2 regions of the Clostridium sp. TJA020 genome follow, and region 1 is predicted to be linked to the other one. Evidence: a T-box and tRNA genes for the amino acid it is inferred to sense, from the RefSeq annotation. Region 1 holds a T-box; the other holds one or more tRNA genes.
What was found. A T-box is a leader RNA that pairs with one kind of tRNA and senses whether it is charged. The one in region 1 lies ahead of gltX (glutamate--tRNA ligase), so its partner is inferred to be a tRNA-Glu.
Positions count from the first base shown of each region.

Region 2: it has a tRNA-Glu gene. The T-box ahead of gltX (glutamate--tRNA ligase) is inferred to sense a tRNA for this amino acid. The anticodon was not compared.

Region 1 covers NZ_JBZEFC010000006.1:19,006-35,862, reverse strand. Annotated here, with positions in the region: gene guaB (IMP dehydrogenase) at 1-374, shown strand, start outside; gene guaA (glutamine-hydrolyzing GMP synthase) at 571-2,103, shown strand; gene hdhA (7alpha-hydroxysteroid dehydrogenase) at 2,337-3,134, shown strand; gene AC4FQ1_RS09860 (glucose-6-phosphate isomerase) at 3,577-4,929, shown strand; gene AC4FQ1_RS09855 (YaiI/YqxD family protein) at 4,933-5,376, shown strand; gene AC4FQ1_RS09850 (triple tyrosine motif-containing protein) at 5,531-7,531, shown strand; gene AC4FQ1_RS09845 (pseudouridine synthase) at 7,784-8,500, shown strand; T-box leader at 8,933-9,141, shown strand; gene gltX (glutamate--tRNA ligase) at 9,203-10,861, shown strand; gene AC4FQ1_RS09835 (glutamine--tRNA ligase/YqeY domain fusion protein) at 10,999-12,657, opposite strand; gene AC4FQ1_RS09830 (TetR/AcrR family transcriptional regulator) at 12,838-13,389, opposite strand; gene AC4FQ1_RS09825 (ABC transporter ATP-binding protein) at 13,523-14,224, shown strand; gene AC4FQ1_RS09820 (FtsX-like permease family protein) at 14,239-16,857, shown strand, end outside.
Region 2 covers NZ_JBZEFC010000001.1:13,475-30,331, forward strand. Annotated here, with positions in the region: gene AC4FQ1_RS00070 (FUSC family protein) at 1-1,636, shown strand, start outside; gene AC4FQ1_RS00075 (aminopeptidase P family protein) at 1,652-3,430, shown strand; gene AC4FQ1_RS00080 (PPC domain-containing DNA-binding protein) at 3,563-3,985, opposite strand; gene AC4FQ1_RS00085 (pentapeptide repeat-containing protein) at 4,229-4,885, shown strand; gene AC4FQ1_RS00090 (3'-5' exonuclease) at 4,898-6,052, shown strand; gene rbsK (ribokinase) at 6,323-7,255, shown strand; gene rbsD (D-ribose pyranase) at 7,259-7,654, shown strand; gene AC4FQ1_RS00105 (sugar ABC transporter ATP-binding protein) at 7,670-9,169, shown strand; gene AC4FQ1_RS00110 (ABC transporter permease subunit) at 9,223-10,158, shown strand; gene rbsB (ribose ABC transporter substrate-binding protein RbsB) at 10,177-11,094, shown strand; gene AC4FQ1_RS00120 (LacI family DNA-binding transcriptional regulator) at 11,295-12,296, shown strand; gene hydA (dihydropyrimidinase) at 12,594-13,982, shown strand; tRNA gene AC4FQ1_RS00130 (tRNA-Glu) at 14,033-14,107, opposite strand; gene modA (molybdate ABC transporter substrate-binding protein) at 14,470-15,270, shown strand; gene AC4FQ1_RS00140 (ABC transporter permease) at 15,353-16,060, shown strand; gene AC4FQ1_RS00145 (ABC transporter ATP-binding protein) at 16,047-16,745, shown strand; gene AC4FQ1_RS00150 (Rossmann-like domain-containing protein) at 16,755-16,857, shown strand, end outside.

The DNA of each region.
Region 1 (16,857 bases):
TATTTGCTGGATGTGATGAAGCACCTGGAGAAGTAGAAATATATCAAGGTAGAAGCTATAAGGTTTATAGAGGTATGGGATCACTTGGAGCTATGGCTTGTGGTTCAAAGGATAGATATTTCCAATCAGGAAATAAAAAATTAGTTCCAGAAGGAATTGAAGGTAGAGTAGCTTATAAAGGATTCGTTGCTGATACAATATTCCAAATGCTTGGAGGTATAAGAGCCGGAATGGGATATTTAGGAGCAAAAGATTTAAATACTTTATATGAAACAGCAACTTTTGTTGTTCAAACATCAGCGGGACTTAGAGAAAGTCATCCACATGATATTAATATGACAAAAGAAGCACCAAACTATAGCATTAGTAAATAATTATAAAGTAAAAAATAATTATAGTAATTTAAGATATTAATAAATGAATAAAAATTTATAAAATACAAAAGTCGAAGAATAATTTTAAAAAAAATAAAAATGTTCGTATTAATGGAGAAATTTTTTCTCTAATATGATATAATTTATTTATAAATAGAATAAAAAATATATTTAAAAAAGTATCTAGGAGGAGCGCATGAAGAAAGATTTAGTTTTAGTTGTTGACTTTGGTGGACAATATAATCAGCTAATAGCAAGAAGAGTAAGAGAATGTGGAGTTTATTGTGAAATAATACCATATAATTACACAATTGAAAAAATAAAAGCAAAAAATCCTAAGGGAATAATATTCACAGGTGGACCAAACAGTGTATATGGAGATGGTGCTCCAAGAGTTTCAGAAGAAATATTTGAATTAGGGGTTCCTGTACTTGGAATATGTTATGGAGATCAACTTATGGCTCACACTTTAGGTGGAAAAGTATCAACAGCTCCAGTTAGAGAATATGGAAAAACAGAAATAAACCTAGATAATTCATCAAAATTATTTAAAGGAATAAACGAAAAAGATATCTGTTGGATGAGTCATACAGATTACATAAGCGAAGCACCAAAAGGATTTAAAATAATAGCACATACAGAAGTATGTCCAATTGCAGCTATGGAAAATGAAGAAAAAAATCTTTATGGAGTTCAATTCCACCCAGAAGTTGAACATACTCCATTTGGACAAAAAATGCTTCAAAATTTCTTACATGAAATTTGTGGCTTAGAAAGCCTTTGGACAATGGCTTCATTTGCTGAAGATAAAATAAAAGAAATAAAAGAGTTAGTTGGGGATAAAAAAGTTTTATGTGCATTATCAGGTGGAGTTGATTCATCAGTTGCTGCTATGCTTGTTCATAAAGCTATAGGACATAATTTAACTTGTATATTTGTAGATCACGGTCTTTTAAGAAAAGATGAAGGTGATACAGTTGAAAGAGTATTTAAGAAAGAATTTGATATGAACATTATAAGAGTAAATGCTCAAGATAGATTCTTAGGAAAACTTAAAGGAGTTTCAGATCCAGAAACTAAGAGAAAAATTATTGGAGAAGAATTCATTAGAGTATTTGAAGAAGAAGCTAAAAAGGTTGGAGATATTGATTACTTAGTTCAAGGAACAATTTATCCAGATATAGTTGAAAGTGGAACAGATACTTCAGCTGTAATTAAGTCACACCATAATGTTGGAGGACTTCCAGAAGATATGGAATTTGATTTAATAGAACCTTTAAGAGAATTATTTAAAGATGAGGTTAGAGCAGTAGGAGAAGAACTAGGAATACCTCACAAGTTAGTATGGAGACAGCCATTCCCAGGACCAGGACTTGCAATTAGAGTTCTTGGTGACATAACTGAGGAAAAACTTGAAATAGTAAGAGAAGCAGATGCAATTTTCAGAGAAGAAATAGCTAATGCAAATCTTGATGAAACTATATGGCAGTACTTTGCTTGTCTTCCAAACATAAAATCTGTTGGAGTTATGGGAGATGAAAGAACTTATTGTCACACAATAGCACTTAGAGCTGTTACTTCAAGTGATGCTATGACTTCAGAATGGGCAAGAATTCCATATGAACTATTAGACTTAGTGTCAAGAAGAATTGTAAATGAAGTTAAAGGAGTAAACAGAATTGTTTATGATATAACTTCAAAACCACCAGCAACTATTGAGTGGGAATAGAATGTTTAGATAGGTTTACTATAACCTCTAAAAATAAATATCAGTTTCTAAACCAAGGTAGCTATAAAATTTATAGCTACTTTTTATTAACATTAAAAATGATTATATATGAATTAAAAATATAGAATATACTAATAATATTAATTAAACAATACTGATTTTTTATTAATATTTTATTATAATGGAATTATAGATTATTAATTTAAAAATAATATGTATAAAGAAGGGATAATATGAGATTAAAAAATAAAGTAGCATTAATTACTGCATCAACAAGAGGAATTGGACTAGCTTGTGTAAAACGTTTTGCAGAAGAAGGTGCAACTGTTTACATGGCAGCTAGAAACTTAGAGCGTGCTAATGCTAGAGCAAAAGAATTAAATGATAAGGGATTTAATGTAAAGGTTGTTTATAATGATGCTTCTGAAAAAGAAACTTATTTTTCTATGGTAGATGAAGTTATTAAAAAAGAAGGAAAAATTGATATTTTAGTTAATAACTTTGGAACATCAAATCCTAAAAAAGATTTAGATATTAAAAACACAGATTACAAAGATTATATAGAAACTATTGATATGAATATTGCAAGTGTTTTTATGTCTTCTCAAGCTGTTATACCACATATGGCTTCAAATGGTGGAGGAAGTATTATAAACATATCTTCTATTGGGGGATTACGTCCAGACATTTCACAAATTGCTTATGGAACAAGTAAAGCCGCAATTAATTACTTAACAAAATTAATTGCTGTACAATGTGCTAGAGATAATATTCGTTGTAATGCAGTTTTACCTGGAATGACAGCAACAGATGCAGTAAATGATAACTTAACTGATGAATTCAAAGAGTTTTTCTTAAAGCATACTCCAATTAGAAGAATGGGAAAACCAGATGAAATAGCAGGAACAGTAGTATATTTTGCAAGTGATGATTCAGCTTTTACTACAGGACAAATTGTTGATGTTTCAGGTGGTTTTGGTATGCCAACACCTGTATATGGAGATATGATTGAAATGAAAAATAAAAGATAGATGAAAATTTTATATCAAAATACAAGCTACTCACACAAAATACAAGTAGCTTGTATTTTTTATAATTAATAAATATAAAATTTTATATGTTAAGATAAATGTATAGTTTAAATTTTTTATTTTTATATGTATATTTTTAATATATTTTTAATTGATTTACTAAATAAAGTAACTAAATTAAGTTTATGTAATAATAAGAAAAATTTAATTTTTATTTTTATTAAATTATATAAAAATTTAAATGTTTACATAGGTTTTATTGTAAATATTATGCTTTTATAAGGTGTTTATATGTAGTAAAATATATATAGATAACATTTTCATTAATAAAGTAAGATATTTTTTTAATGAAAATGAATTATCGGTTTAAAATATATAGTGTAATGCATAAGATAAACTATGTCTTAACAATAATTTTTACACAAATAAGGAGGACTCGATTATGACTAAAGCACTATCATTAGATTTATCAAAAGCAGCTCCATATTTAAATATGGAAGAGATCGACTTTATGGATGATTTAGTACAATCAGCTCATAAGAAATTACATGAAGGAACTGGAGCAGGAAATGACTTTTTAGGATGGATTGATTTACCTGTAAATTATGATAAAGCAGAATTTGCAAGAATTCAAGAAGCTGCAAAAAGAATTCAAGAAACTTCAGAAGTTCTTGTAGTTATAGGAATAGGTGGATCATACTTAGGAGCTAGAGCAGCAATCGAAATGCTTACAAATAACTTCTATAATGTATTACCAAGAGAAGAAAGAAAAGCTCCACAAATATTTTACGTTGGAAATAATATAAGTGCAACATATATGAATCAATTACTAAAGGCTGTAGAAGGTAAAGATATATCAGTTAACGTAATATCAAAATCAGGTACTACAACTGAACCTGCAATAGCATTTAGAATATTTAAAGATCTTCTTGAAAAGAAATATGGAAAAGAAGAAGCTAAAAAGAGAATATATGCAACTACAGATGCTTCAAAAGGAGCTCTTAAATCATTAGCAGATGCAGAAGGATATGAAACTTTTGTAATTCCTGATAATGTTGGAGGAAGATTCTCAGTTTTAACTGCAGTTGGATTACTTCCAATAGCAGCAGCTGGAGTTGATATAGCAGAAATGATGAAGGGTGCAGCTGATGCAAGAGAACTATACTCAAATCCTTCACTTAAAGAAAATGATTGTTACAAATATGCAGCAGCAAGAAATGCTTTATATAATAAGGGAAAAGAAATAGAAATATTAGTTAACTATGAACCATCACTTCACTACTTCAATGAATGGTGGAAGCAATTATATGGAGAATCAGAAGGAAAAGATAATAAGGGAATATTCCCAGCTGCAGTTGATTTCTCAACTGACCTTCACTCAATGGGACAATATATTCAAGAAGGTAGAAGAAACTTATTTGAAACAGTTCTTCATGTAGAAAAAGCTGAAGAATCAGTTATTATAGAAGCTACAGAAGATAATATAGATGGATTAAACTTCTTAGCTGGAAAAGATATGAACTTTGTAAATCAAAAAGCTTTTGAAGGAACATTATTAGCTCATAATGATGGTGGAGTTCCAAACATGGTTGTTAGAGTACCAGAATTAACTCCTTACTACTTTGGTCAATTAGTTTACTTCTTTGAAAAAGCATGCGGAATTAGTGGATATCTTTTAGGAGTAAATCCATTTAATCAACCTGGAGTTGAAGCATACAAGAAAAATATGTTTGCTTTACTTGGAAAACCAGGATATGAAGATATGAAAGCTGAATTAGAAGCTAAATTAAAGTAGTTTATGAAAATTATAATTGATGGAGATGCTTGTCCAAGCATCTCCAAAATTGAAGATTTAGCAAAAGAATATGCTATAGAAGTAAATATTTTTGTTGATATACATCATGTTATAAAAAGTGATTATTCAAAAGTGATAGTTGTAGATAGCGGATTTCAAAGTGTAGATATGTATGTTGTTAATAATTCAAAAATAAATGATATTGTAGTAACTCAAGATTATGGAGTGGCATCTATGTGCTTAGGTAGAGGTTGTAAAGTTATAAACCCAAGAGGTACATTATACACTGATGATAATATAGATGTTTTGCTTGAACAAAGATATATAGCACAAAAATTTAGAAAAGCTGGTGGAAGGCTTAAAGGTAATAAAAAGAGAACTAAAGAAGATGAAGAAAGGCTTATAAAAAATTTGAGAGCTTTAATTGAATATATTATAAAAAATTGAAGGCTAAAGAAATATAATTATTTCTTAAAGCCTTTTTTATTTGTAGTTTAAATATAATGTTGTATAATATACTTAGATAAATATGGAATTTTATTTGTAAAATAAGGGTTATAATATAATGTATTATTATATTTATTAATACGGGGTGAAATTTATGGGAACTATGAACATTTTATTTGGCAAAAGGAGTCCTCAAGCACCTAAAGAGAATATAGAAATAGGCGTTGACTTCGAAGAAGCCATCGATTTTAAGGTTTTAATTGGTAATGATGGAATATGGAATACAATAAAAGAATTCAATAGTAAAAAGTCATGTGTATGGACACCGAAAAAAGAGGGTAATTATATGGTTATGGTACAAGGGAAAAGAAAAGGGTCTAAAAAATCATATGATTTTTTAGCAAAAGAGGCATATATTATAAGAAAGATTATAGGTGAAGAAAAATTGATTATGGATGTTTTACTAGAAAAGGAAGAATATTTTATTGGTGAAAAAGTTAATATAGAAGTTGTTTCTGAAGAAAGAACATTACTTTATAGGTTTTGGAAAAAAGGAGATAATGGCTGGGAGCCAGTTAGAGGCTATTCAACAGATTGTAAATTATCTTATGCTGTAACAAAAGAAGGCGTTGAAGAATTACTTATAGAATGTAAAAGGCCTGATTCAAAGGAAAATGTTGATGATTATAAAATTATAAAATTTAGTGTTAAAGAAAAAAATAAAGTTGAAATAATAGATTTTAAGTGTTTAACAGATGAATTATTATTGAATGAGGAACTTGTATTTAAAGTAAAAGCTTCATGTGAAGATGCAAGACCATTGTTATTTAAATTTATAAAAATGGACAAGTATGGAAGATCTATATGTGTACAAGATTATTCATCAAGAAGAATTGTAAGTTTTCAAGAAAATGAAGAAGGGGAATATAAGTTACTTTGTTTAATGAAAGATATATTTTCAAATAAAGAATATGATGACAGAGCTGTTATGGTGTATGAAGTAAAACCATATAAAGCTATAAGAATTAATAGTTTTAAAGCTGATGTAAAAAGTCCACAAATTTCAGGAACGGATATAACATTTAAAGTAGATGCGTCAGGTGGAAGAGAATTAGTATATAGATATATTATTGATGGGCCAATAGCAGAAGATTCTTGTTATACAAGAAGTAAAGAATTTTATTGGAATCCTAGAGAAAAAGGGTCATATAAAATAACTTTATATGTTAAAGACATTTCATATGAAGGAGATTATGAAGAGAAAAAAACAATACTTTTTGATATAGATAAAAGAGGAGATAAACCTATAAGAATTGTTGATGTAATATCAGATCAACGTAAGGAAGTTCTTATAAATACTCCAATAAATATTAGGGCTATAGCAGAGGGAGGCAGTATACTTTTATATTCTTTTGTTATATTAAAAGATGGAGTTGAAATAGATAGAAGAGATTTTACAAGGACAAATTGGTTTAATTATGTACCTCATGAGAAGGGTGAATATGAAATAAGTATTAGAGTTAAAGATAAATATTCTTTAAACGAATACGATGTTGAATCAAGTTTATTTTTTAAAGGGAAAGATTACTTACCAGGAACTATAGATTATATATTACTTCCATGTAAGGAGAATTTTTTAGTTGGAGATAAATTTGAAATAGAAGCAGTAGTACAAAATACAAACAATATATTAGTTAATTTTGTTACCAAAATAAATGGTCATGAAGTTGAAGCAACCGGCTTTGTTAAGAATAAAAAATTATCTATTACACCAAAGTGTTCAGGAAAATATACATTTGAAGTATATGCTAAAAATATTAAATGTGAAACAGATTTTGATACAAAGAAGGAAATTTCTATTTATATTTATGATGCAACTCCTGTTACAGATACTAAAATAACAATAGATAAAGAACCAATAAAAATAAATAAAGAAGTGAATTTTTGGGCAGAAAGCAATGGTGGAAAAGATGTATGTTATGAGTTCTATGTAATGGAGAGAGGAAATTGGGTAAAAGCTCAAAGTTATAGTAAAAAAAGATATTATACATTTATACCATTTTCAAAAGGAAAGTATAGAGTAATGGTTCTTGCAAAGAGCTTTTATAAAAGAGTTAATTATGAAGATTACTGTGAAATAGAATTTACTGTTTAAAATAAAGAAGCCTTTAGAGGCTTTTTTATTATGCAAATAATTGCTTTTTAATTAAATTAATAATACAATAAGATGAAACTTAAGTAGACTGTTGATATATAAATGATTTATTTAATATTTTTAAATACTAAATAGGTGATAATAAAAAATATATTAATGAATATATAAAATAATTGTTTAATTAAAAATTATAATAATTAATTAGTAAATTTAATATAAAAATAAAGTTAAGGATAAGAGGTGTATTTTATAGTGCAAAGATTAGATAAGATAATTTCAAATTTAGGATATGGAAGTAGAAAAGAAATAAAAAAGATTGCTAAAAAAGGTGTAATTGAAGTTGATGGTGAAATTGTAAAAGATAGTGCGATGCTAGTTGATCCAGATAAGTCAGTTATAAAAATAAATGGTGAGCAAATTTTTTATAGAGAATTTATATATCTTATGATGAATAAACCTGATGGTGTTATTTCAGCTACATATGATTCAAGAGAAGAAACTGTAATAGATTTACTAGAAGTTGAGCATCAAGTTTTTGAGCCATTTCCAGTTGGTAGATTAGATAAAGATACGGTAGGATTATTATTTTTAACTAATGATGGTGAATTAAATCATAGATTAATATCTCCAAAATGGAAGGTAGACAAAATTTATTTTGCAAGAATTGATAAAAGAGTAACAGAAAAAGATGTAGAAGCATTTAAAAATGGAATAACATTAGATGATGGATATAAATGTAAAGAAGCTACACTTGAAATCTTAAGCGCTACTGATGAAGGTTCAGAAGTAAATATAACAATTCAAGAAGGAAAATTTCATCAAGTAAAGAGAATGTTTGAGGCTGTAGATAAGAATGTTGTTTATTTACAAAGAATAGAATTTGGCGGAATTAAACTAGATAATGAATTAGATGAGGGCGAATATAGAGAGTTAACAGAAGAAGAAATTGCACATTTAAAAAGCTTTTAACGAATAATAAATTTAATATGCAAGAAAAGTATTCATAATATATGAGAGAATTAAATAAAAATATCAAATTTACTTGCATTTTATAATGCGTTAACATATAATACTAATGCGAGGATAAATAAAAGGAATAAATAGCCCCCTTTTTATTTATTGCTTATTGCTAAGACGTAACCGAGCCCCAATGGTTACGTCTTTTTTGTATAAATAATTATTATTGTATGCTTAATTTAAATAATAAAAATAATTAAATTTAAACAATGTGGTTTAAATATTTCATAAAATTAATAAAATGAAATTTATATTGCAAAATTAATTTGGATAAATAAATATATTTATTCAAAAATTATATTAGAAGGAATTTTGACATGTTTACAATAGTATTTAATAAATGTATAATTATATAAGTTAGATTTAAGATAAATTAAAAATGTTAAAAGTGCGTTGAAGAAGAAGAGTATATGAATATTTACTTTTCAGAGAGTTAGGCAATTTGGTGTGAGCTTAATAAGTAAAGTTATAGAAAGAAGCTTTGGAGCATATTAATTTTGGGTTCTCCCATTATAGAGAAATGAGTGAGTTTAAATTTAATTTAAACTAATTTAGGTGGTACCGCGTAAAGCTTTAGTCTTTTCGTCCTAAGTATAGGAGGAGAAGGCTTTTTTTAATACATAGAAAATAAACTTTTAGAAAGGTGATGTAAAAATGAGTAGAGAAGTATTATCAAATTTAATATTTAAAAATGAATTAAAGACTCCAGAATATTATTTAGAAAAATATCCAAAAAGAAATTTAAAAGAAGGAGCTAAAGTAGTAAGATATGCTCCAAGTCCAACTGGATTTCAACATATTGGTGGAGTTTATGCAGCTCTTATAAATGAAAGACTTGCACATCAAAGTGAAGGTATTTTCTACTTAAGAATAGAAGATACTGACCAAAAAAGAGAAGTTGAAGGTGCAATAGAAGATACAATACAAACTATGCATAACTTTGGAATGGACTTTGACGAAGGAATGACTGGAGAAGAAACTTCAAAAGGAGAGTATGGTCCATATAGACAAAGTCAAAGAAGAGAAATATACCATGCTTTTGCTAAGGATTTACTTTTAAAGGGATTAGCTTACCCATGTTTCTGTACACCAGAAGAGTTAAATGAAATAAGAGAAAAGCAAATGGCTGAAAAAATAACTCCAGGATATTATGGGGAATATGCTATATATAGAAATCTTTCAACAGAAGAAGCTATAAAGAAAATAGAAGCTGGTGAAGAGTACATATTAAGATTAAAGTCACCAGGAAAAGAAGAAAATAGAATAGAATTTCATGATTTAATAAAAGGAGATATATCATTCCCAGAAAATGTTCAAGATATAGTTATAATTAAATCAGATGGATTACCAACTTATCACTTTGCACATGCTATAGATGATGCTTTAATGCATACTACAGATGTTATAAGAGGAGAAGAATGGTTATCATCACTTCCAATACATCTTCAATTATTTGATGTATTAGGATTTGAAAGACCTAATTATGCTCACGTTCCAACAATAATGAAATCAGAAAATGGATCAAAAAGAAAGCTTTCAAAAAGAAAAGATCCAGAAAGTGCTGTAAGTTATTATAGAGAGGAAGGATATCCAGCAGTATCAGTTATTGAATATCTTTTAAATATAATAAATTCAAGCTTTGAAGATTGGAGAGCAGAAAATCCAGATGCTGATTATCATGAATTCCCTGTTGCTCTAGATAAAATGAGTAAATCAGGAGCTTTATTTGATATAGTTAAACTTCATGATGTAAGTAAAAATGTTATATGTAAGATGAAAGCACCAGTGGTATATGATTATTACACAAATTGGGCAAAAGATTTTGATAAAGAAATGTATGACCTTGTAACTTCAAATGAAGATATGATGAAAGAAGTATTTAACATAGATAAGGAAGGTCCAAAACCAAGAAAAGATTTTGGTAAATGGAATGAGGTTAAAGAAAAAATATTTTATTTCTTTGACGAATTATTTGATAAAGAAACAGCAGAAAATGTTGAGCTTCCAAAAACATTAAATTTAGAAGATGCAAAAAGTATAATAGAAAGTTATGCTAAAGTATATAACTTTAATACTGATCAAGAAACATGGTTCGAAGAACTTAAAGCGTTAGCAGTAGAACTTGGATATGCAACAAATAGAAAAGAGTATAAGAAAAATCCAGAAAACTTTAAAGGTATGGTTTCTGATGTAGCAGGTGCAGTAAGAGCAGCACTTACTCATAGAACTAATACTCCAGATCTTTATACTATAATGCAAATAATGGGTGAAGATAAAGTAAGAGAAAGATTTAATAAGTTTATTAGTCTTTAGTATATAAAAGAGATGCTTTTTAAAGCATCTCTTTTAATTTAAGGATTTTAAAGTATTTAATTAAAATAGAATTTTTATAAAATTTTAAATAAAAAAAGTGGTCCTATAAGACCACTCTTTTATTTAAAATTTATTTATTATTTTAGTTTAAATGAACTCTTTAAAGGAACAATTCTATTAAATATTAGTTTATCATTAGTAGAATTTTTGTCCACTGAGAAGAATCCGTTTCTAACCATTTGGAATTTATCAAGATTTTTTGCATCCTTAATAGCAACTGGTTCTATAAATCCTTCTAAAACTTCTAATGAATTAGGATTTATTTGTTCTAAGAAATGTTTACCTTCGTTTTCTGGAGCATCATCTAATATTAAAGGTTCATATAATCTAAATTCACAAGGTATAGCACTTTTTGCATCAACCCAATGAATTGTACCTTTAACTTTTCTTCCAGTAAATCCTGAACCACTCTTAGTTTCAGGGTCATAAGTGCAATGAAGTTCTACAACATTTCCTTCAGCATCTTTTATTACATCATTACATGTTATAAAGTATGCGCCCATAAGTCTAACTTCGTTTCCTGGGAATAATCTAAAGTATTTTTTTACTGGAACTTCCATGAAGTCATCTTGTTCAACATATATTTCTCTTGAAAAAGGAACTTCTCTAGTTCCAAGCTCTGGATTCTTAGGGTTATTTGGAATAGGTAACATTTCAGTTTTACCTTCTGGATAATTTGTTATAATAACCTTAAGAGGTTTTGTAACTGCCATTGCAGTTGGAGCTTTAGTTTGAAGATCTTCTCTTAAGAAGTAATCAAGCATTTGAGCGTCAACAATTGAATTATTTTTAGCAACACCTATTGCTTGACAGAAGTTTCTTATAGATTCTGGAGTATAACCTCTTCTTCTAAGTCCTGATATAGTTGGCATTCTTGGGTCATCCCATCCATCAACTATATTTTCATCAACTAATTGTTTAAGTTTTCTCTTACTCATAACAGTATTAGTCATATTAAGTCTTGCAAATTCTATTTGTTGAGGTACTTTTTCCATTTCACATTCTTTTACGAACCAATCATATAAAGGTCTGTGATCTGCAAATTCTAAAGTACATATTGAATGAGTTATACCTTCAATAGCATCTTCAAGTGGATGAGCAAAATCATACATAGGATATATGCACCATTTGTCGCCAGTATTATGGTGAGATGCATGAGCTATTCTATAAATTATTGGATCTCTCATATTCATATTAGGAGACGCCATATCAATTTTTGCTCTTAAAACTTTCTCTCCATCTTTAAATTCACCTTTTCTCATTCTTTCGAATAAATCAAGGTTTTCTTCGATGCTTCTATTTCTATAAGGGCTTTCTTTTCCTGGCTCTGTTAATGTTCCTCTATATTCCTTCATTTCTTCAGGTGTTAAATCACAAACATATGCTAAGCCTTTATTTATTAAAAGAATAGCTCTTTTATACATTTCATCAAAATAATTTGAAGCGAAGTGAAGTTCATTCCAGTGACATCCAAGCCATTGAACATCTTCTTTTATTGATTCAACATATTCTGTATCTTCTTTAACTGGATTTGTGTCATCAAATCTTAAATTAGTTCTTCCATTAAATTCAGCACCAAGTCCGAAGTTTAAAAGAATAGACTTTGCATGACCTATATGTAGATAGCCATTTGGTTCTGGTGGAAATCTAGTAATTATAGAATCATGTTTACCGCTCTCTAAATCTTCAATAATTATATTTCTTATGAAGTTAGATGAATTAGTATCATTTGACATAAAGATTACCCTCCTGCAATTATATTTTAAATAGGGCCATTAAAAATAACCTCTAATCTATGTCTATATATTATACATTTACCTTTAATTTTAATCTAATATAGTGAAAAAATAAAGTATAACTTTTCCTTTATAACATATGAATTACACAAATGAATATTATATCTATAAAAATATATTTTATAATTTAGAACATAATAAAGATTGTGTTAAGTTGGTTATAACATCAACAGATTCATTGAAGTCTCTTTTTACCCATAATTCTAAAATTGAACTCATGCTACTTGCTATAAAATTAAAAAAATAAGGACTTAAATTATTATTTTCTAATAATTGAATTTTTGTGTCAGGAAGTAGTGATATAAAAGATTCAGTATAATTTATATATTTTTTATTTATTAAAAAGAATAAGTTATTTTCATGTATTAATTTTAATAGGTCTTTATGTTTAATCCAATAACTATAATATAAATAAATTATTTCTTTAGGAGATAATTTATCAAAATTTTTATTTATTTGAAAATCATTAAATAAGTTATCAAATATAAAATGTAAAATATCTTCTTTGCTATCAAAGTTTCTATAAAAGGTTTTTCTAACTAAGTTAGCTTCTTGGCATATTTGTGTTACTGTAATATCTTTATAAGGCTGATATTTCATTAGTTTTAATAATGATTTTGCTATCCAATTTTGAGACTTTATAGCCAGTGAATTAGTTTGAATTTTATACATAGTGACACAAACTCTCCTTTATGTGTAATTTAAATTAATTGTATTGTATTTGTTTGATGATTATTATAATATTAAAAATAAAATGACACAAGTGAGTCATGAGTTATTTGTAAATAATGAAAGGGTGAAATAAATGGGTTATGTAGATATTATAAATGAGCATAGACGTTATAAAATGGGCGATAATGTTATTGTAGCTAACAATGGAATAAGTTTTTCAATTGAAAAAGGAGAATTTGTAATAATATTAGGACCTAGTGGAGCAGGAAAGTCAACTGTTTTAAATATATTAGGAGGAATGGACTCTCCAGATGAAGGACAAGTATTAGTTGATGGAGTTGACATTGCAAAGCTTAATAAAAAAGAGCTTACAAAATATAGACGTGATGATATTGGATTTGTATTTCAATTTTATAATTTAGTACCAAATTTAACTGCAAAAGAAAATGTTGAACTTGCAACTCAAATTTCTAAAAATGCATTAAATGTTGATAAAGTACTTAAAGATGTAGGATTAGGTCATCGTATGGATAATTTTCCAGCTCAACTATCAGGGGGAGAGCAACAAAGAGTTGCAATAGCAAGAGCATTAGCTAAAAATCCAAAGCTTTTGTTATGTGATGAACCAACTGGAGCATTAGATTATGAAACAGGAAGACAAGTATTAAGATTATTACAGAATACATGCAAAAATACAGGTACTACAGTTATAGTTATAACTCATAATTCTGCATTATCTCCAATAGCTGATAGAGTTATACATGTTAATGATGCAAAGGTTAGGGATATTAAAGTAAATAAGAATCCTAAATCTATTGATGAAATAGAATGGTAAAAGGAGAGAAGTTTATGAAGAAAAAGGCTTTATTTAAAACTATTTTAAAAGAAATTTCTTCATCTAAATCAAGATTTTTATCTATTTTATTTTTAATTATGTTAGGGGTTGGATTTTTTTCAGGATTAAAATCGGCAGGTCCTGATATGTTAAATACAGCTAATAAATATTTTGATGAACAAAATTTGATGGATTTAAAAGTACAATCTACAATGGGGATTGATAAAGGTGATATAGATGAATTAAAAAAAATAAAAGGAGTAGACTATGTTGAACCTATATATAGTAAGGATGTATTAATAGGTGGGGAAGGACTTTTATTAAAACTTATTTCTTATGATAGTAATAATAAGTTAAATAAATATGTTGTTGAAAGTGGAAGATTACCAGAAAAGAATGGAGAAATTGCATTAGATAGCAAAGAATCTATTAAACAATTATATAAAATAGGTGATAAGATAAGTTTTTCTTCTGATAATAGTAAAGAGTTAAGTGACGAAATTAAAAATAAAACTTATAAAGTAGTTGGTTTTGTAAAAAGTCCTATGTATATTGGAAATTATGAAAGAGGAACAAGTGCTATTGGAAAAGGTAGGGTTGATGGATTTGGTTTAATTTCAGAATCTGAATTTAAAATGCCAGTATATACAGAAGCTTATTTAACATTTAACGATTTGAAAGGTTTAAACAGTTATAGTGAAAAGTACAATGATTTATTAAATAATCATATAAAAGAAGTAGAAAGTGTAACAAAAGAACGAGGGGTATTACGCCTTGATGATATAAAAAAAGAAGCAAATGATAAACTCTTAAAAGCTAAAAATGATATTATAAAAGCTAAAAATGAACTTAAAAAAGCTGAAAGTAAGTTAAATGAGTCTAAAAAGAAAATTAATGAGGGAAGAGAAAAATACGATAAGAACTTAAGTGAATTTAATAATAAAATGCAAGATGCAAAATTAAAATTAGATAGTTCTAAAAATCAATTAAATTCTAAAAAAGAAGAGTTAGAAAATAAGTTAAAGGATTTACAAAAGAAACAATCAGAAATTTTAAAGGCAAAGGAAGAAGTAAATAAAAAATTAAATGATGTAAATAATAATATAAATAAGCTAAAGCCTTTATTTAATCAAGTAGAAGCTTTATTAAAGCTACCTCCTAATAATATACCTAACAATATGAAAAACCAATTAATTGAAAGTTTAAAAGAAGTACCAATTAATAATGGTTCAAATTTAGGTAATTTATTAGAAGGGTATTTTAATGGAGAGGTGGAAGCTAATGCTATTTCAAATAGTATGAGTTCTATAATTAAAAATTTAGAAATAGCAAAAATTAATATAGAAAAAGGTAAAGAGGAATTAGAAAGTAATTATAAAAAATTAAATAATGGAATAGTACAAGTTAATCAATATAAACAAGAATTTAATAAAGCATCAAAAATTATTAAGGAAAAGGAATCAGAATATAATAATGGAAAAAAATTAGGGTTAGAAAACTTTAAGTTAGCTAAAGAAAAATTAGATGAAGGTGAAAGACAATACAAAGAAGGTTTAAATAAATTTAATAATGAGAAGTCTAATGCCGAAAAGAAAATATTAGATGGAGAAAAGGAAATTAAAAAAGGGGAAGAAAATATAAAAGATATCAAGGTTCCTGATTATTATGTATTTTCAAGAAATGATAATTTAGGTTATAGCGAATATGAAGATAATGCAGATAGAATTACAGCATTATCACAAGTATTTCCTTTATTTTTCTTTGCAATAGCAGCTTTAGTAAGTTTAACAACGATTACTAGAATGATTGAAGAACAAAGAATTCAACTTGGAACTTTTAAGGCACTAGGTTACAGCAATTTTGATATATCACTAAAATATTTAGTGTATGCAACAACTGCAAGTTTAATTGGAAGTTTTTTTGGATTATTGATTGGATATGAATTACTACCAAGAATTATTTATAATGCTTATAGTATGCTTTATAATTTCACAGATTTACAAATTTCATATTATTTAAGTTATGCACTTATATCAATTGCAATAGCAATTTCTTGTACTGGAATATCTGCTTATGTAGTATTGAGAGAAGATTTAAAAAGCACTTCTGCAACACTTATGAGGCCTAAGGCTCCAAAATCAGGTAAGCGTATATTATTAGAAAGAATAAAGCCTATTTGGAAAAGGTTCAATTTTATAGAAAAAGTTACTGCAAGAAATATATTTAGATATAAGGATCGTATGCTAATGACAGTTTTGGGTATTGCAGGATGTATGGCACTTATTATTACTGGTTTTGGTATAAAAGGTTCAGTTTCAGACCTTGCAAGATTGCAGTTTGGTAAAATAGTTAAATATAATGCTATGATTATATATAATAAAGATGCTTCAAATGAAGATACGAAATCTTATGAAAGTTTAATTAAGGGGTTACCTGAAATAGAAGATAGATTAGAAATTTATCAAGAACAAGTAAAAGTTCAAGAAAAAGGAGTTAATCCTCAGGAAGCATTTCTTATGGTGCCTAAAAACGAAGATAATTTAAATAAATTTATAACATTAAATAATAGAAAGACTGATGAAAAATATAATTTAAATAATGATGGTGCTATAATATCTGAAAAATTAGCTAAA
Region 2 (16,857 bases), on a different contig from region 1:
TAATTACTTTTATGAATTTAAAGAAAGATTGATTGCATTAGCTGTTGGTTCATTATTTATAATAGTTAGCCAATTAATTTTAAATAAAGATAAGTCAAAAGACAAAATAAAGTCTAATTTTATATTGCTATTAGATAGTATTTTAAATGAAATAAGCACTTTAAAAAATGAAGATATTTTAGAAACTAAAAGATTAAAAGCAAATAAGGAAGATAGATTAGAAAATAAAAATTTAAAGGTAACTACATATTTAGATAGTATAGTAGCTACTATTTATAATAGAAGAACTTCCTTTTTTTATATTGATGATAATGACAGTATTCTTTTGAATTTATCAGTTTGCTTAGAACGATTAAGTAATTCTATAAATAAAATTAAATTAACTAATTGTAGTAAAGAAGAAGAATTTTTAAGTGATTTAGTAAATCTAATAAATGAAATGAAAATTTATATAAAAAAAGATAATTATTATTCAAAATTTACTATTGATATAGAAAGTTTTTCAAATAAGTATTCTAAATATTTTAAAGATAATTATTCGTTTTATGATATATTACAAAATATTGAAATGCTTAAATTTTCCCTAACAAATTTAATTGATTTAAAGAACAAAAAGAGGGTTAAAATAAAAAATGTATTTTCATCATTTAATAAATTTAAAATAAAAAATATTTTTAAATATAATTTTAGAAAATCAATTAAATTTACATATGCTTTTAGATTATCTTTCCTTTTATCTGTATCTTATTTTATTGTAGAATTATTTAAAATTCCAGAAGGTAAATGGATTACTTTTACTATATTTACAGTAGTACAACCTTATATAGAAGATAGTCAAAAGAGATTCACTAAAAGATTTAAAGGAACTATTGTTGGTATAATAATATTTAGCTTAATAGATATATTTGTAGGAAGTTTTTATTTGGAAGTATTTATATTTGCTATATTTTATTATATTTATTCTATACAATTAGATTTTACTATAAAAACTATATGTACAACTACAGTTAGTTTAGGAGTATTTTCTATTATAACTAATGCACCAGTAAGCGGGGATTTTTATAGATTTATTTTTATGGTTATTGGTATACTTGTAGGGTATATTGGAAGCAAATATATATTTCCTTACAGCTTAAAAGATTCTATAGATATGTTAAGTAAGCAATACTATAAAATTAGTTTAAATATGGTATATAAATGGTGCAAAGAGAAAATAAATGCTAAATTGACAACTTATATAGATGAACAGGTTTTGCTTTCTAAACTATTTGAAAGTAAAATAATAATTAATAATAGTACATATAAATTAAAATGTGTTAATGAATTTGTATATAATCAAAGATTTTTAAATAATGATATGTATTATCTTTATTTTTATATTTTTAAAAATAAAATAAAAAGTAATATTATTGAAGACTTTAAGTTTAATTTAAGTAAGGCTTATAGCTTTAATAATAATGAGTTAATTTTAGATTTAGATGAAGTTATGAATTTAGAAAAGTATATAAAAGGTAAATTTAGCTCTGTTGTAGATGAGAAAGATAAGTTAGTATTTATTACTATATATAGAATATTATCTAGGTTAGAAAAATCTAAAAAGTTAATTGATGAAATAGATAATACAATAATTATATAAAATGGGGGCGATTTTATGAATAATCTTATAAAAAATAGATTAGAAAAATTTAGAGCAATAATGAAGAAAAAGGGGATAGATTATTATATTATTCCAAGTTCAGATTCACATGGTAGTGAATATGTAAGTGATTATTTTAAAGGAAGACAGTTTATGTCAGGATTTACAGGGTCAGCAGGAACTTTACTTATTGGATTAAAGGAATCTATACTTTGGACTGATGGCAGATATTTTATTCAAGCAGAAAAAGAACTAAAGGATTCTAATATAAAATTATTCAAAATGAGAATAGAAGGATATCCAACTTTAAATGAATGGATTAAAGAAAATATTAAAAAGGGTGAGGTTTTAGCTTTTGATGGAAAAGTATTTTCAGTAAATGACTACAAGTCCTTTAAAGAAATTGAAAAAAGTAATTTATTTAAAATAAAAATAGATGAAGATTTACTTCAATATGTTTGGGAAGATAGACCAAGCCTACCAAATGAAAATATATTTATTCATGATGTAAAATATGCAGGAAAAAGTAGAGAAGAAAAGTTACAAGAAGTAAGAGAAAAGATGACTTCTTTAAATGTTGATTATTATATAATATCATCATTAGATGATATTGCTTGGCTTTATAACCTTAGAGGAAATGATATTTTATATAATCCTGTATTTTTAAGTTATTCAATTATTGAAAAGAATAAAGCTTATATTTATATAGATGAAGAGAAGGTTTCAGAGAAAATTAAATATGAATTAGAAAAGGATAATATATATATTAAAAATTACAATAAAATAATTGAAGATACTAAATTATTAGAAGGAAATATACTTATTGATCCTAAAAAAATTAATTCACTTATATATGAAAATATAAATTCTAATTGTAAGGTTATAGAAAGTTTAAATATAACAACAAAATTAAAGGCTATAAAAAATAAAATAGAATTAGAAAATCTAAACAGATGCCAAATAAAAGATGGAGTAGCTATGGTTAAGTTTAGAATGTGGTTAGAAAATAATGTTGGAAAAGAAAAGATTACAGAAATATCAGCTTCAGAAAAGCTAAAGGAGTTTAGAAGTTTTGGTGAATTTTTTAAAGGGGAAAGTTTCAATACAATTGCAGGTTATAAAGAACACGCTGCTATGATGCATTATAGTGCGACCAAGGTAAGTGATTATGAGCTTAAAAAAGAAGGCCTTTTTTTAGTTGATTCAGGTGGACAATATTTAGATGGGACTACTGATATTACAAGAACATTTGTACTTGGAAAGCTTACACAAGAGGAGAAGGATGATTTTACATTAGTTTTAAAGGGACATATAAATTTACTAACTACAAAGTTTTTAGATGGAACAACAGGTTCAAATATTGATATAAAGGCTAGAGAACCATTATGGAATAAAGGAATAGATTATAAATGTGGAACAGGTCATGGTGTTGGATTTTTCTTAAATGTTCATGAAGGGCCTCAGAGTATAAGCCAAGTTCCAAATAATGTAGTATTAAAACCAGGAATGATTATAACAAATGAACCTGGAATATATAAAGAAGGTAAGCATGGAATAAGAACAGAAAATACTATGCTTGTTGTAGAAGATAAAGAATCAGAATTTGGAAAGTTTTATAAGTTTGATGTTATATCATATTGTCCAATAGATACAAAGGGTATAAATAAAGAGCTTTTAAGTGAAGAAGAAATAAATTGGATAAATAATTATCATGAAATAGTGAGAGAAAAGTTATCAAAATATTTAAACAGTGACGAAATTAAGTTTTTAAATAAAATAACAGAAAAAATATAAAAATATATGATTAAATAATTATAGTAATAGAAGTTTTAATAATTTATTTATAAGATAAATAAAATTTATTGTATAAAATAATTTAAAGATATAGAATTAGAAAGAATGACTAATTCTATATCTTTTTTTGCTTTATTTTAAATTCATTACGTTTAATCCAGATACTTCATCTAAATATCTAGGAATTTGTCCATCTAATTCAGTTAAAATAATTTCACAAACAGCAGTAACTGTTCCTTCAACAAAATGGCCACCATAAGTTACACAGTCTTCACCACTAAAATTTATATGTAGATGAAGATAAGGTTCATTATCTTTAGTTGTTAAATTTCCAAGTAAACTTGTTATTTCATATTTTCCATCAAATACAGTCTCATTATATACTTTTGTATTTAAATCAAAGTATCCTATTTTTATATTTGTTGCTGCACCTATAGCAGAAATTGAACCAAGTTTTATATTATTATCCTTACAAAAGTTTTTAATAGAACTTACTATGTTTTCACCTTTATCTATTTTTAAAATCCAAGTATTATTTATTTTTTTAAAATCCATCTTCAATACCTCCAATAAAATATAGTTTAATTTAATTATAACCTTAAAATTAATGTAAAGGTAAATATAAATTATGTAGATTAAAAATTTTTTAAGGTATATAACGTATATAAAATACTCTTAAATGAAAATAAATAAAACATATAAATAAATTGTATTGTATGATAATATAGAGTGAGATAAAAGTAAAATTTAATAGGAATTTATTAATAAATTTATAAATAAATTAGCTTGGAGGATTATATGGCTATAAATAAAAAAATAAATGAAAGATTCCATTACAATAATGGGAAAAAAACAAATAAAAACTTTATGTATAATGATTTTAGAAGAGCTAACTGTTATAACAGTGAATTTTCAGGGTCAAATTTTAATTTTGCAAGCTTTAGAGGGGCACATTTTAAATCATGTGATTTCTTTGGTTGTACATTTAAATGGACTGAATTTATAGGTAGTAATTTAAAGAAAAGTAAATTTAAAAAAGCTGAGTTTAAAAATGCAATATTTGAAGGTGTTAATTTAGAAGGTGTAGATTTTGATGGTGCTAAATTTAAAAATGTTATATTTTTAAATACTGATATAAGTAAGGCAGTAAATTTAAAATTTAAAGACGAAGAAGTTAAAATATTAGATGATTTTCCAAAGCTAGACCTTAGCTTAGAATTAATGACTTCATTAAATAAAGCAATGGATAATGAGTATATTAAGAAATCAAGAGTTCTAGATACAAAAGAAGGTAAAATAAATACTGTAAGTATAATGAGATTAATGGAAAACTTTAATGAAAAATCATTAATTCAAGGACTTAAAATTGCATCAGAAAGAATAGATAGAGATTTTTCTACATTAAGTTATTTAATTAAAGCTATGGAAAGATATAGAGAAGAGGGGCTTCTATAAGGGGGTAAGTAAATGATAAATCCAAAGAGAGAATGGATAGAATTTAAATCAGAAGAAGAAAAAGTTGAAAAATTAAAAGAATTAAAAATAATATCATCAAAAGCAAAAGAAGTTAAGGAATTATATTATAAAGGTGCATATAGTGATGGATCCACACTTTGTGATGTAGTAGGATATGTAGATGAAAATGAAATAATTTTAAAAATAAATGAAAAATTACATAGTGTACATCCAGAATATTTTTTAGATATGCAAAAAAAAGAAAGATTTATAATAGTTGATATAGAAACACCTATGAGCTTTAAAAAAGAAGATGGAATAAGAGAAATAGCTGCTGTTGTAGTTGAAGATTATAGAGTTATAGATACTCTTCATTTAAAGAAAGTTATAGATGAACAAGAGTATAAAAAAGGTTATGGAAATGGATTAGAAGCAATAGAAGAAGATGAAGAAATTAAAGAAAAATTTAAAGCTTTAGTTAAAAAGTATAAATGCCCATTATTAGCTCACAATGCAAGTTTTGATAGGAAATTTTTAAAGCATTGGGGATTTGTTGATGATAAGCAAAAGTTCTATTGTAGCTTAAATACAATTAGAGCAATGGTTAAGCTTGATAGTTATAAACTTGTTGACTTATTAAAGTATTATGGAATTAAAGATGGACAAGAACATAATGCTATTCAAGATGTTCTTGATTTATTAGAACTTTTAAAAAAATTAAAGCCAGAAAAATGGCAAACTATAGATAGTCGTGTTAAGTATAGTTTAGATAAAAAGAGTGAAAAAAAGTTAGAAGATAAACTTGATAAGTCAAGGGAGAAAAAAGCGTCACCTAAGTTTGTAAGAAAAAGCAAAGAGGAAAAAGAAGCAGAAAAATTAAGACTTGAAAAGGCTAAAGAAAATATTATAGAAAATTTATTTGATGGAAAGAAAATAGTTTTTACAGGAGATACTAAGAAGGATAGAATTGAGCTTCAAGAACTTGCAATCATGTATGGCGGAGCTGTTACACAAAGTATAAGTGGTAAAACATATATGGTAGTTGTTGGAGAGAATCCTGGAGTTAGCAAAATATCAAAAGCTAAAGAACTTGGAATAAAAATTATAAGTGAAGATGAATTTTTAAATAATGTAAATTTAGAATCAGTTCAAATGAAGCTTTTTTAAAAATAATTTTTAGCAAGAATTTAATTATAAAAATAGATGCTATGAATTAGTACATCAATATATGAGATAAATTTATATTTATACAAAGCAGGTAGTTAAGTAAAAAACTACCTGTTTTGTAATTTAATATAGAAAAAATCACTGATTATAATTAAATTTAAATAAAAAATTCAGAAAATTTTAAAAAAAGACTTGTAAACGATTTTAAAATGTATTATGATTTACTTAACCGATTTAGTTTAACGGTTAAGTAAAGAAAGGATGGGGAAGATGAATAAAGTTTGTGTAATTGGAAGCATAAATATGGACTTAGTTATAAAGGTTAAGAACATGCCAAAGGAAGGAGAAACCATACTTTCAAAATCCTTTGAAAAAATAGCTGGAGGAAAAGGAGCTAATCAAGGGGTTGCTGCAAAAAGATGTGGCAATAAAGTTACAATGATAAGTAAAATTGGACAAGATGATAATGGAAAAATATTAAAAGGTCTTTTAGATAAAGAAGGAATAAATACAGAATATATATTTGTTGATGAAAAAGAACCAACAGGAATGGCTATGATAACAGTAAATGATAATGGTAATAATTCAATTGTTGTTATATCAGGTTCAAACATGACATTAAATAACGATGAAATAAAAAAATGTGAGAATGTTATAAAGGAAAGTGATATTGTAATATCTCAATTTGAAACACCAGAAGATATTACAATTGAAGGATTTAAAATGGCTAAGGAAAATAATAAATTAACTATTTTAAATCCAGCACCAGCAAAAAAAATAAAAGATGAATTATTAAAATATACAGATATAATAATTCCAAATGAAACAGAAGCAGAACTTTTAACAGGAATAGAAGTTAACGATTTAGAAACAGCAAAAATTGCAGCTTCAGAATTTTTCAAAAAAGGAGTTAAGTTTGTAATTATAACTTTAGGTTCAAAAGGAGCAGCTGTTATAAGTAAAGAAAAGGCTGAAATAGTTAAAGCATTTAAAGTAAATGCAATAGATACAACAGCAGCAGGTGATAGCTTTATTGGAGGATTAAGTACGAAGTTAAATATAAATGAAATGACTTTTGAAAATCTTTTAAAGGCAGTAAGGTTTGGAAATAAAGTTTCATCTATAACAGTACAAAGAAAAGGAGCACAACCTTCAATAGCAAGTATAGAGGAAGTAGTTGAAGTTTATGGAGAGGAAGATTAATATATGAGAAAAACAAAGTTATTAAATAGCCAAATAAGTTCAGTAATATCAGAAATGGGACATACAGATTCTTTGGCAATAGGAGATTGTGGATTACCTATACCAAAGGATGTAAAAAGAATAGACCTTGCAATAATTAAGAATTTACCTACATTTATAGATACATTAAAAGCAGTTTTATTAGAATTAGAAATTGAAGAAGTAGTACTTGCAACAGAAACAGAAAAAATAAGCAATGATCTTTATAAGGAAATAAAGAAAGAAATTGGTGATGTAAAAGTAACATTCGTAAGTCATGAAAAGTTAAAAGAAAACTTAAAGGAATGCAAGGCTGTAATAAGAACAGGTGAGCAAACTCCTTATGCAAATATTATTTTAAAGTCAGGAGTTGTATTTTAAGAGGAGGCGTTTAGAATGAATGCAAAAAAACCAATGCTTAAAATGGAGGGAGTGAGTAAGTCATTCCCTGGTGTTAAAGCACTAGACAATGTAAATATTACTGCTTATGGAGGTGAGGTTACTGCTTTAATGGGTGAAAATGGAGCAGGAAAATCAACTCTTATGAAAATATTAAGTGGAGTTTATACAAAGGATGAAGGTAAAATATATCTTCAAGGTGAAGAAGCTAATATTCAAGGTATAAAATCAGCAGAGGAACTTGGAGTTACAATAATTCACCAAGAACTTAGTATAATAAATAACTTAACAGTTGCTGAAAATATATTTTTAGGTAATGAAAAAACAAATAATTTTGGAAAAATAAATAAAAAACTTATGGTTGAAAGAAGTAAAATGTTTTTAGAGCAAATTGGATGTACAGTTGATCCAAATGAGCTTGCTGGCAATTTAAATGTTGGTGAAAAACAAATGGTTGAAATAGCAAAAGCATTAACAAAAAATGCAGCAATAATAATAATGGATGAACCAACAACAGCACTTACTGAAGTTGAAACAAAAAATCTTTTTAAAGTAATAGAAAATTTAAAAAGCAAGGGTCTTGCTATAATTTACATATCACACAGAATGGAAGAAATATTTGCAATATGCGATAGAGTTGAAGTTTTAAGAGACGGTAAATATGCAGGAAATGCATTAATTAAAGATATAGATAATGATGACCTTATAACAATGATGGTTGGAAGAAAAATTGAAGATCAGTTTCCATATAGAGAAGTTAAAAAAGGAAATGTTATATTAGATGTTAAAAATTTAAGCTCAAATGCTGGAGTAGAAAATGCAAGCTTTGAAGTTAGAGAAGGAGAAATACTTGGAATTGCAGGACTTATGGGTTCAGGAAGAACAGAACTTGCAAAAACAATATTTGGTGCATATAAAAAGACAAATGGAACAGTAAAAATAAATGGACAAGAACTTCATGGAAATAGTATAACAGAAGCTATAAAAAATGGTATATGTTATCTTTCAGAAGATAGAAAGAAAGAAGGGTGTGTCCTTGGACTATCTGTTTCAGATAATATGACTATATCAAATCTTGACAGTTATGAAAATAAATTATTTGTATTAGATAAGAAAAAAGAGGCATCTGATGTAATCGATTATATAAAGAAAATTAGAATAAAAACACCAAATCCAGAACAACTTATTAAAAATTTAAGTGGTGGTAATCAGCAAAAAGTTATTTTAGCTAAATGGCTTTTAACAAAACCAGAAGTTTTAATTATTGATGAACCAACAAGAGGAATAGATGTTGGAGCTAAGAAAGAAATTTATGAATTATTAAATGAGCTTAAAGAAAGTGGAAAAGCTATTATAATGATTTCTTCTGATATGCCAGAAGTACTTGGTATAAGTGATAGAATTCTTGTTATGAGTGAAGGAAAAATAACAGGAGAAGTAAGTAGAGAAGAAGCAACACAAGAAAAAATAATGAAATTAGCCGTTGGGATAAAGTAAAAATAAAAGTATAAAAGGAAATATAAATTTTTATTTTGAGAGGAGTTTTTAAAATGAAAGAAAACTACAAAGTATACTTAGATAAATATAAATCTTTAATAGGATTAGTATTATTATGTGTAATTATATCATGTGTAACACCAAAGTTTTTAAGTATAGCAAATATAACAAACGTGTTTACACAAGTTTCAGTTAATGCAATTATAGCTGTTGGTATGACTTTTGTTATATTAACAGGAGGAATAGATTTATCAGTTGGTTCAACACTTGCAATTAGTGGAGCTCTTTCAGCATCAATAGTAAAATCAACTGGAAGTATTACTTTAGCAATTTTAGGTGCAGCAGTATGCGGTATTATCATTGGATTTATAAACGGTATTTTAATAGCAAAAGGAAAATTACAAGCATTTATAGCAACACTTGCAACTATGACAATATTTAGAGGGGTTACATTAGTATATACAGATGGAACACCAATATCAAAATTATCAGAAAGTTTTGCAAAAATAGGTAATGCAAAGATTGGTTTTATACCAGTACCAGTTATTATTACAATTATTATAGCAATTATAGCAATATTTATATTATCACAAACTAAATTTGGTAGATATCTTTACGCTTTAGGTGGAAATGAAGAGTCAGCAAAACTTTCAGGAATAAATACTGATAGAATTAAGATGATGACTTATGTTGTTTCAGGATTTGTTTCAGCAATAGCTGGGGTAATTATTACAAGTAGAATAGGATCTGCTTCACCAAATGCAGGAACAGGATTTGAACTTGATGCAATCGCAGCAGTTGTTATTGGAGGAACTTCACTTGCAGGTGGAGAAGGTAAAATTTCAGGAACAATAATTGGTGCATTAATAATTGGAGTATTAAATAATGGATTAAACTTAATGAATGTATCACCATTTTACCAATCAATTGTAAAAGGATTAGTTATATTAATAGCAGTATTATTAGATAAAAAAAGCAGAAAAAAATAATTTAAGGAGGGTAATATAATGAAAAGAAAAAAAAGATTAATCGCATTTATGCTAATTAGTATTTTCTTTGTAGGCTCCTTAACAGGCTGTATGAGAAAGAATAATGAGAAAAAAATAGGAATGGTAATATCAACACTTAATAACCCATTTTTTATTTCTATGAAAGAGGGTGCTGAAAAAGAAGCTAAAAAATTAGGGTTTGATCTTATTGTTCTTGATTCAACAAATGATCCTGCAAAAGAAAGATCAAATGTAGAGGATTTAATACAACTTGGTGTAGTTGCTCTTTTAATTAACCCAACAGATAGTGATGCAGTAATTAAAACAGTTGAAGTTGCAAATAAAGCTAATGTTCCTGTAATAACATTGGATAGACAAGCAAATGGTGGAGTTGTTACAAGTCATATTGCATCAGATAACGTAGTTGGTGGAGAAATGGCTGGAAAATATGTTCTTGATAAGTTTAAAGATAAAGACAAAATAAATATAGTTGAACTTCAAGGTATTCCAGGAGCTTCAGCTACAAGAGATAGAGGAAAAGGATTCCATAATGTATTAGATAAAGATAAGAAAGCTAATTTTATATCAATACAAGCAGCTGATTTTGATAGACAAAAAGGACTTCAAGTAATGGAAAATATTATACAAAGAAATTCTGATATTCAAGTAGTATTTGCACATAATGATGAAATGGCACTTGGTGCTTCAAAGGCAATACAAGCAGCTGGACTTAACACTATTGTAATTGGATTTGATGGAAACGATGATGCAAAAAATGCAATAGAAGCTGGAACAATGGATGCAACTATAGCTCAACAACCAGATGAAATCGGAGCACTTGGTGTTGAACTTGCAGCAAAAATATACAATGGAGAAAAAGTTGATAAAAATATAGCAGCTGATCTTAAAATTTATACAAATGAAAATAGAAATTAGTTTTTTAAAAATTAAATATTTATTTTTAATATGATATTAAATTGATACATTAAAGATAAAAATTAGTTAAAATATAAGAAAGATTTTAAGCACCAAGCCTTATAAATAATAAATAGATTTTAAGGCGGTGCTTTTTATTTATAATTAAAATAACTTTTTATGGTATAATTTTAATATATATGCATATTACGAGGTGGAAAATGAGGAAGACAACTTTAGCAGACATAGCAAAAGCAGTTGAAGTTTCAAAAACAACAGTATCTATGGTGCTTAATAATAAAGATGGAAATATATCTAAAGAAACAAGAGAAAAAATATTAAATAAAGCAAAAGAACTTAATTATGTTCCAAATTTTTTGGCAAAAAGTTTAACTACTAATAAATCTTATAGTATAGGAGTTATAGTACCTGATATACAAAATCCTTTTTTTAGCGAAATTGCAAAGGCAATAGAAAATATTGCTGAAAAGAGTGGGTATAGTATGGTTCTTTGTAATACTTTTAATAGCAAAGAAAAAGAAGAAAAATACATAAATCTTTTAATGAGTAAATCAATAGATGGAATAATAATAGCTCCTGTTTCAGAAAAAATTGATGGACTTAAAAAGCTTGAAGCAAATGGGATTCCTTTTGTATTAGTAGATAGATTAATAAAGAATTATGAAAATGTAAATGGAGTATTTTGTAATAATAAAGAAGGTATAAAACTTGGTGTTCATTTTCTTTATAAAAATAATAAAAGAAATATAGCATTTATAATTGGAAATAGTAATCTTGAAACATCAAAAGAGAGACTTATAGGTTTTAATGAAAAAATGGAAGAACTTAATATATTAAATAAAGAACTTATAATACATGAAGAATATTCTATGGAAGGTGGTTTTTCTGCAACAGAAAAATTAATGAGTAAAGAAAAAAACATAGATGCTATATTTTATAGTAGTGATGTTATGGCAATTGGAGGAATGAAATATTTACTTAGAAATGGATATAAAATTCCTGAGGATATAAGTATATTAGGTTTTGATAATATAAATATATCATCATTTATAGAACCTGAACTTACAACAGTTGCACAACCTATATGGGAAATGGGAGAAGAGTCTATAAAGCTTTTATTTAAACTTATAAATAAAGAAGAAGTTTTAAATAAAACAGTTGAATTAGAAGCATATTTAATAGAAAGAGGAACTATTAAGTAAGTATTATATAAAGTATTAAATTAATATTTTATAATAATTACTTAAAGGGATAACTGTTAATGAAATTTTAATTTAATTTGTTAAGTCTATACAATTAACAATAAGGCTTGTATTATTATAATTAGGGTATTTAGAATTGCAAGATATAATATATTTAATTGAAAAATTGATTTAATATGAATTTATTATATTAAAGATTTTTTATGATAATTTTTATGTATTAGGATTAATTATTTCAATGTTAATTTATATTCTTGTACTTAAGATAAGTATTAAAAAGATGGAGAGGTGTTTAATATGAGTTTGCTAGTTAAAAATGGGACTATAGCAACAGCTAGTGATTTATATAAGGGAGATATATATATTGAGAATGGAATCATAAAAGAAATTGGATTAAATCTCAATAAAAATGCAGATGAAATTATAGATGCAAATGGTAAATATGTAATTCCAGGTGGTGTAGATGTTCATACACATTTTAATTTAGATGTTGGTATTGCAGTTTCAAATGATGATTTTTATACAGGAACTGTTGCAGCAGCTTGTGGTGGGACAACTACTATAGTAGACCACATGGGATTTGGACCAAAGGGATGTAATTTAAAACATCAAGTTGATGTTTATCATGGATATGCTGATGGCAAAGCTGTAATCGACTACAGTTTTCATGGGGTAATTCAAAGTATAGATGAAAATATATTAGAAGAAATGGAAAGTATAGTTAAGGATGAAGGAATTTCAAGTTTTAAAATTTATTTAACTTATGATTATATGATTGATGATGAAGGAGCATTAAAGGTTCTTAAAAGATTAAAAGAATTAAATGGAATGATGACAGTTCATTGTGAAAATCATGGAAGTATAAAATATTTAAGAGAAAAATTTGTAGAAGAAGGATTAAAAACTCCTAAGTATCATCCATTAAGCAGACCATCTGAATGTGAAGGAGAAGCTGTTAATAGAATGATAAACATTGCAGAAATTGCAGGAGAAGGGCCACTTTATGTAGTTCATTTATCATCAGAATTAGGACTTAGTTATATAAAACTTGCAAGAGAAAGAGGTCAAAAGGTTTATGCTGAGACATGCCCTCAGTATTTAGTATTAGATGACAGTCTTTATGATTTGCCAAATAATGAAGGATTAAAATATATAATGAGCCCTCCACTTAGAAAAAAAGAAGATAATAATGCTTTATGGAAGGGTATTAAAGATGGATATATTCAAACAATAGCAACTGATCATTGTCCTTTTGCATTTAATAAAGACAAGCAAATGGGTAAAGATGATTTTACAAAGTGTCCAAATGGAGCACCAGGTGTTGAAGAAAGAATACCTTTAATATTCTCAGAAGGCGTTATGAAAAAGAGAATAAGTATAAATAAATTTGTTGATGTTTGTTCAACAAAACCTGCAAAAATATTTGGACTTTATCCTAAAAAAGGAACAATTGAAGTTGGATCAGATGGAGATTTAGTAATAATTGATCCAGATAAAGAAGTTACATTAAGTAGTAAAAATCTTCATTCAAATGTAGATTATTCAGCATATGAAGGACTAAAAGTTAAAGGATATCCTATATATACAATATCAAGAGGAAAGATAATAGTTAAAGATAATAAGTTTATTGGAAATATGGGAGATGGAAAGTTTTTAAAACGTGGAAAGTCAGATTGGAATGATTAATAAAAAAAGTGCTATATACATTTTGTATATAGCACTTTTTTTGAATTTAATGGTAGTCCTTAGGGGAATTGAACCCCTGATTCCACCGTGAGAGGGTGGCGTCTTAACCTCTTGACCAAAGGACCAAAGAATAATTAAATTATATCACTTTGAAAATGAATAGTTAAATTTAATATAATTTCAAATTTCAGTAAATTGTAAGGTTTAAGTTTATTTTTAATAAGTATTTAAATATAGATATAAAAATACTTTTAAATAATCTTTAATACTAAATAATTTTAAAAGAATTTTAATTTAATAATATAAATACTTTAATGAGATTTAATTTATTATAATTTATTAAATGGAAAACTTATTAATGAATTATTAAATATGTAATCATTTTACATTATATTTATATAAAGTTTTATTTTTATTAAAAAAATTGAAACAATATTAATGGTATAATTTAATAGTAAAAACAAATATTTCTAGGGGGAGAAGTTTTATGAAAATCAAAAAGATGTTATCAGTAATGATAGCTATTTGTTTAGTTGCTTTTGGTATTGTAGGATGCTCAAATAAACAAGATGCATCAACTGATAGTAAGCAAACAAATACAAAAAGCGAAAAGACACTATTAGTTTATAGTGGAGCAGGACTTAAAAAGCCTATGGGACAAATTGCAAAGGATTTCGAAAAAGAAAAAGGAGTAAAAGTAGAGTACATATTTGCAGGTTCAATGCAATTACTTAGTCAATTAGAAACATCAGGAAAAGGTGATGTATTTATTGTAGGATCTCAAAAAGCTTATGATGCAGCTAAAAAGAAAGGTCTTGTTGGAGATAGTAAAAAAGTTGCTTATCATACACCAGTTATTGTAACTAAAAAAGGAAATCCTAAACATATAAAAACATTAAAGGATCTTGAAAAGCCTGGTGTAAAGGTTATATTAGGGGATGAAAAATCTAATGCAATTGGACAAACAACTCAAAAGATTATAGAAAAAAATAAATTACAAGGAATAAATAAAAATGTTGTAGCTAAAGTTGCAACTGTAAATGAAATCGTAACACAAATTGTTGATGGTAAGGCAGATGCTGCAATAGCAACAAGAGATAGTGTATATAATAATGATAAAGTTTCTATTGTGGAAATACCAAAAGATCAAAATGTTGATCAAATATTACCTATAGGTGTAGTTGAAGCATCTAAAGAAAAGAATTTAGCTACTGAATTTGTAAATTATGTTTCTTCAGATAAAGGTAAAAGTGTATTTGAAAAATACGGATTTAAACCAGTAAAATAAAATGATAAATAAGATATTTAAATTAGGGTTAATAACTTTATTAGTTTTAACCCTAATCTTTACATTAACCCCTATATTATTTTTGATAATAAGGGGAGCTTATACTATAAAGGAATGTATTTTATCAGAAGAAATAAGATTTGCATTTAAGCTTAGTTTTCAAACATCAATAATATCAACATTAATATGTATGGTTGTTTCACTTCCAGTAGCTTATACTCTTTCTAGATTAGAATTTAAATTCAAAAAATTTTTATGTACAGTTTTATATATTCCTATGTCTCTTCCACATTTAATACTTGGAATTGCATTGCTTTTAGTTTGTGGTAATTCTTTTATAGGAAGGTTTTTAGAAAGTATTGGTTTAGACTTTGTTTTTACTGTTAGAGGTATAATACTTGCTCAAGTTTTTGTTAATATATCTTTTTCTATAAAAATGTTAAAGACTGCAATAGAAGGTTTAGACTTTAAATTAGAATTTGTTGCAAGAACACTTGGATGTACAAAGGTTAAGTGTTTTTATAAGATAATATTACCTTCAATAAAAAGGGATATACTTTCAACTCTTATGATAACATTTTCAAGAGCTATTGGTGAATTTGGAGCTGTAATGCTTTTAGTTGGAACTACAAGAATGAAAACAGAACTTCTTCCAACATCTATATATTTAAATGTTGCAACAGGAGATATGGATATAGCAATTGGTGTTGCAACAATACTTATAATAGTATCAATTTTAACTATACTACCTTTTGAAATTTTAGAGGGGAAAAGTAATGCTAGAGATTAAAAACATAAATTTAAAATTAAATAAGTTTTCCTTAAAAAATATAAATTTAAATATAAATGAAGGAGAATACTTTGTTATATTAGGTCAAAGTGGAAATGGAAAAACAGTTTTTTTGGAAACTTTAGCAGGTTTATATGAAAATTTTTCAGGTGAAATTATTTATAAAGGAAAGGTTATTTCAAATATAGATATAGAAAAAAGAAAAATTGGATTTGTATATCAAAAACATGAACTTTTTCCATTTTTGAGTGTAGAAGATAACATAGCATTCGGACTAAGAGTAAATAGATATAAAAATAAATTAATAAAAGAAAAGGTAAATGAGTATTTAAAGATATTTAAAATAGAACACTTAAAGAAAAGATATCCTAAAAATTTAAGTGGTGGAGAAAGTCAAAGGGTAGCTTTAGCTAGAGCTTTAATAATAGAGCCAGATATTTTGCTTTTAGATGAACCGTTAAGTGCTTTAGATAAGGTTACTAAAGATATTTTAATAGAAGAAATAAAGGAGATAAAAAAATCTTTTAAAACAACAATTATTCATGTTACTCATGATATTAATGAAGCTTTGGTTTTAGCTGATAATATAGGAATTATGAAAAATGGAGAGTTAAAGCATATTATGAGTATAGAAAGTTTTAAAGAAAAATATGAAGAAGGATTTTATGAAAATCTCTTAAAGTAAGGTGATAATATGAAGTTTTATGATGAAATAAAAGAAAAATTTATTAATATAATAAAAGAGAATAATTTGGATATAAATGAAGAAGTTATTTTAACAAAAAAGCTTACTCCAA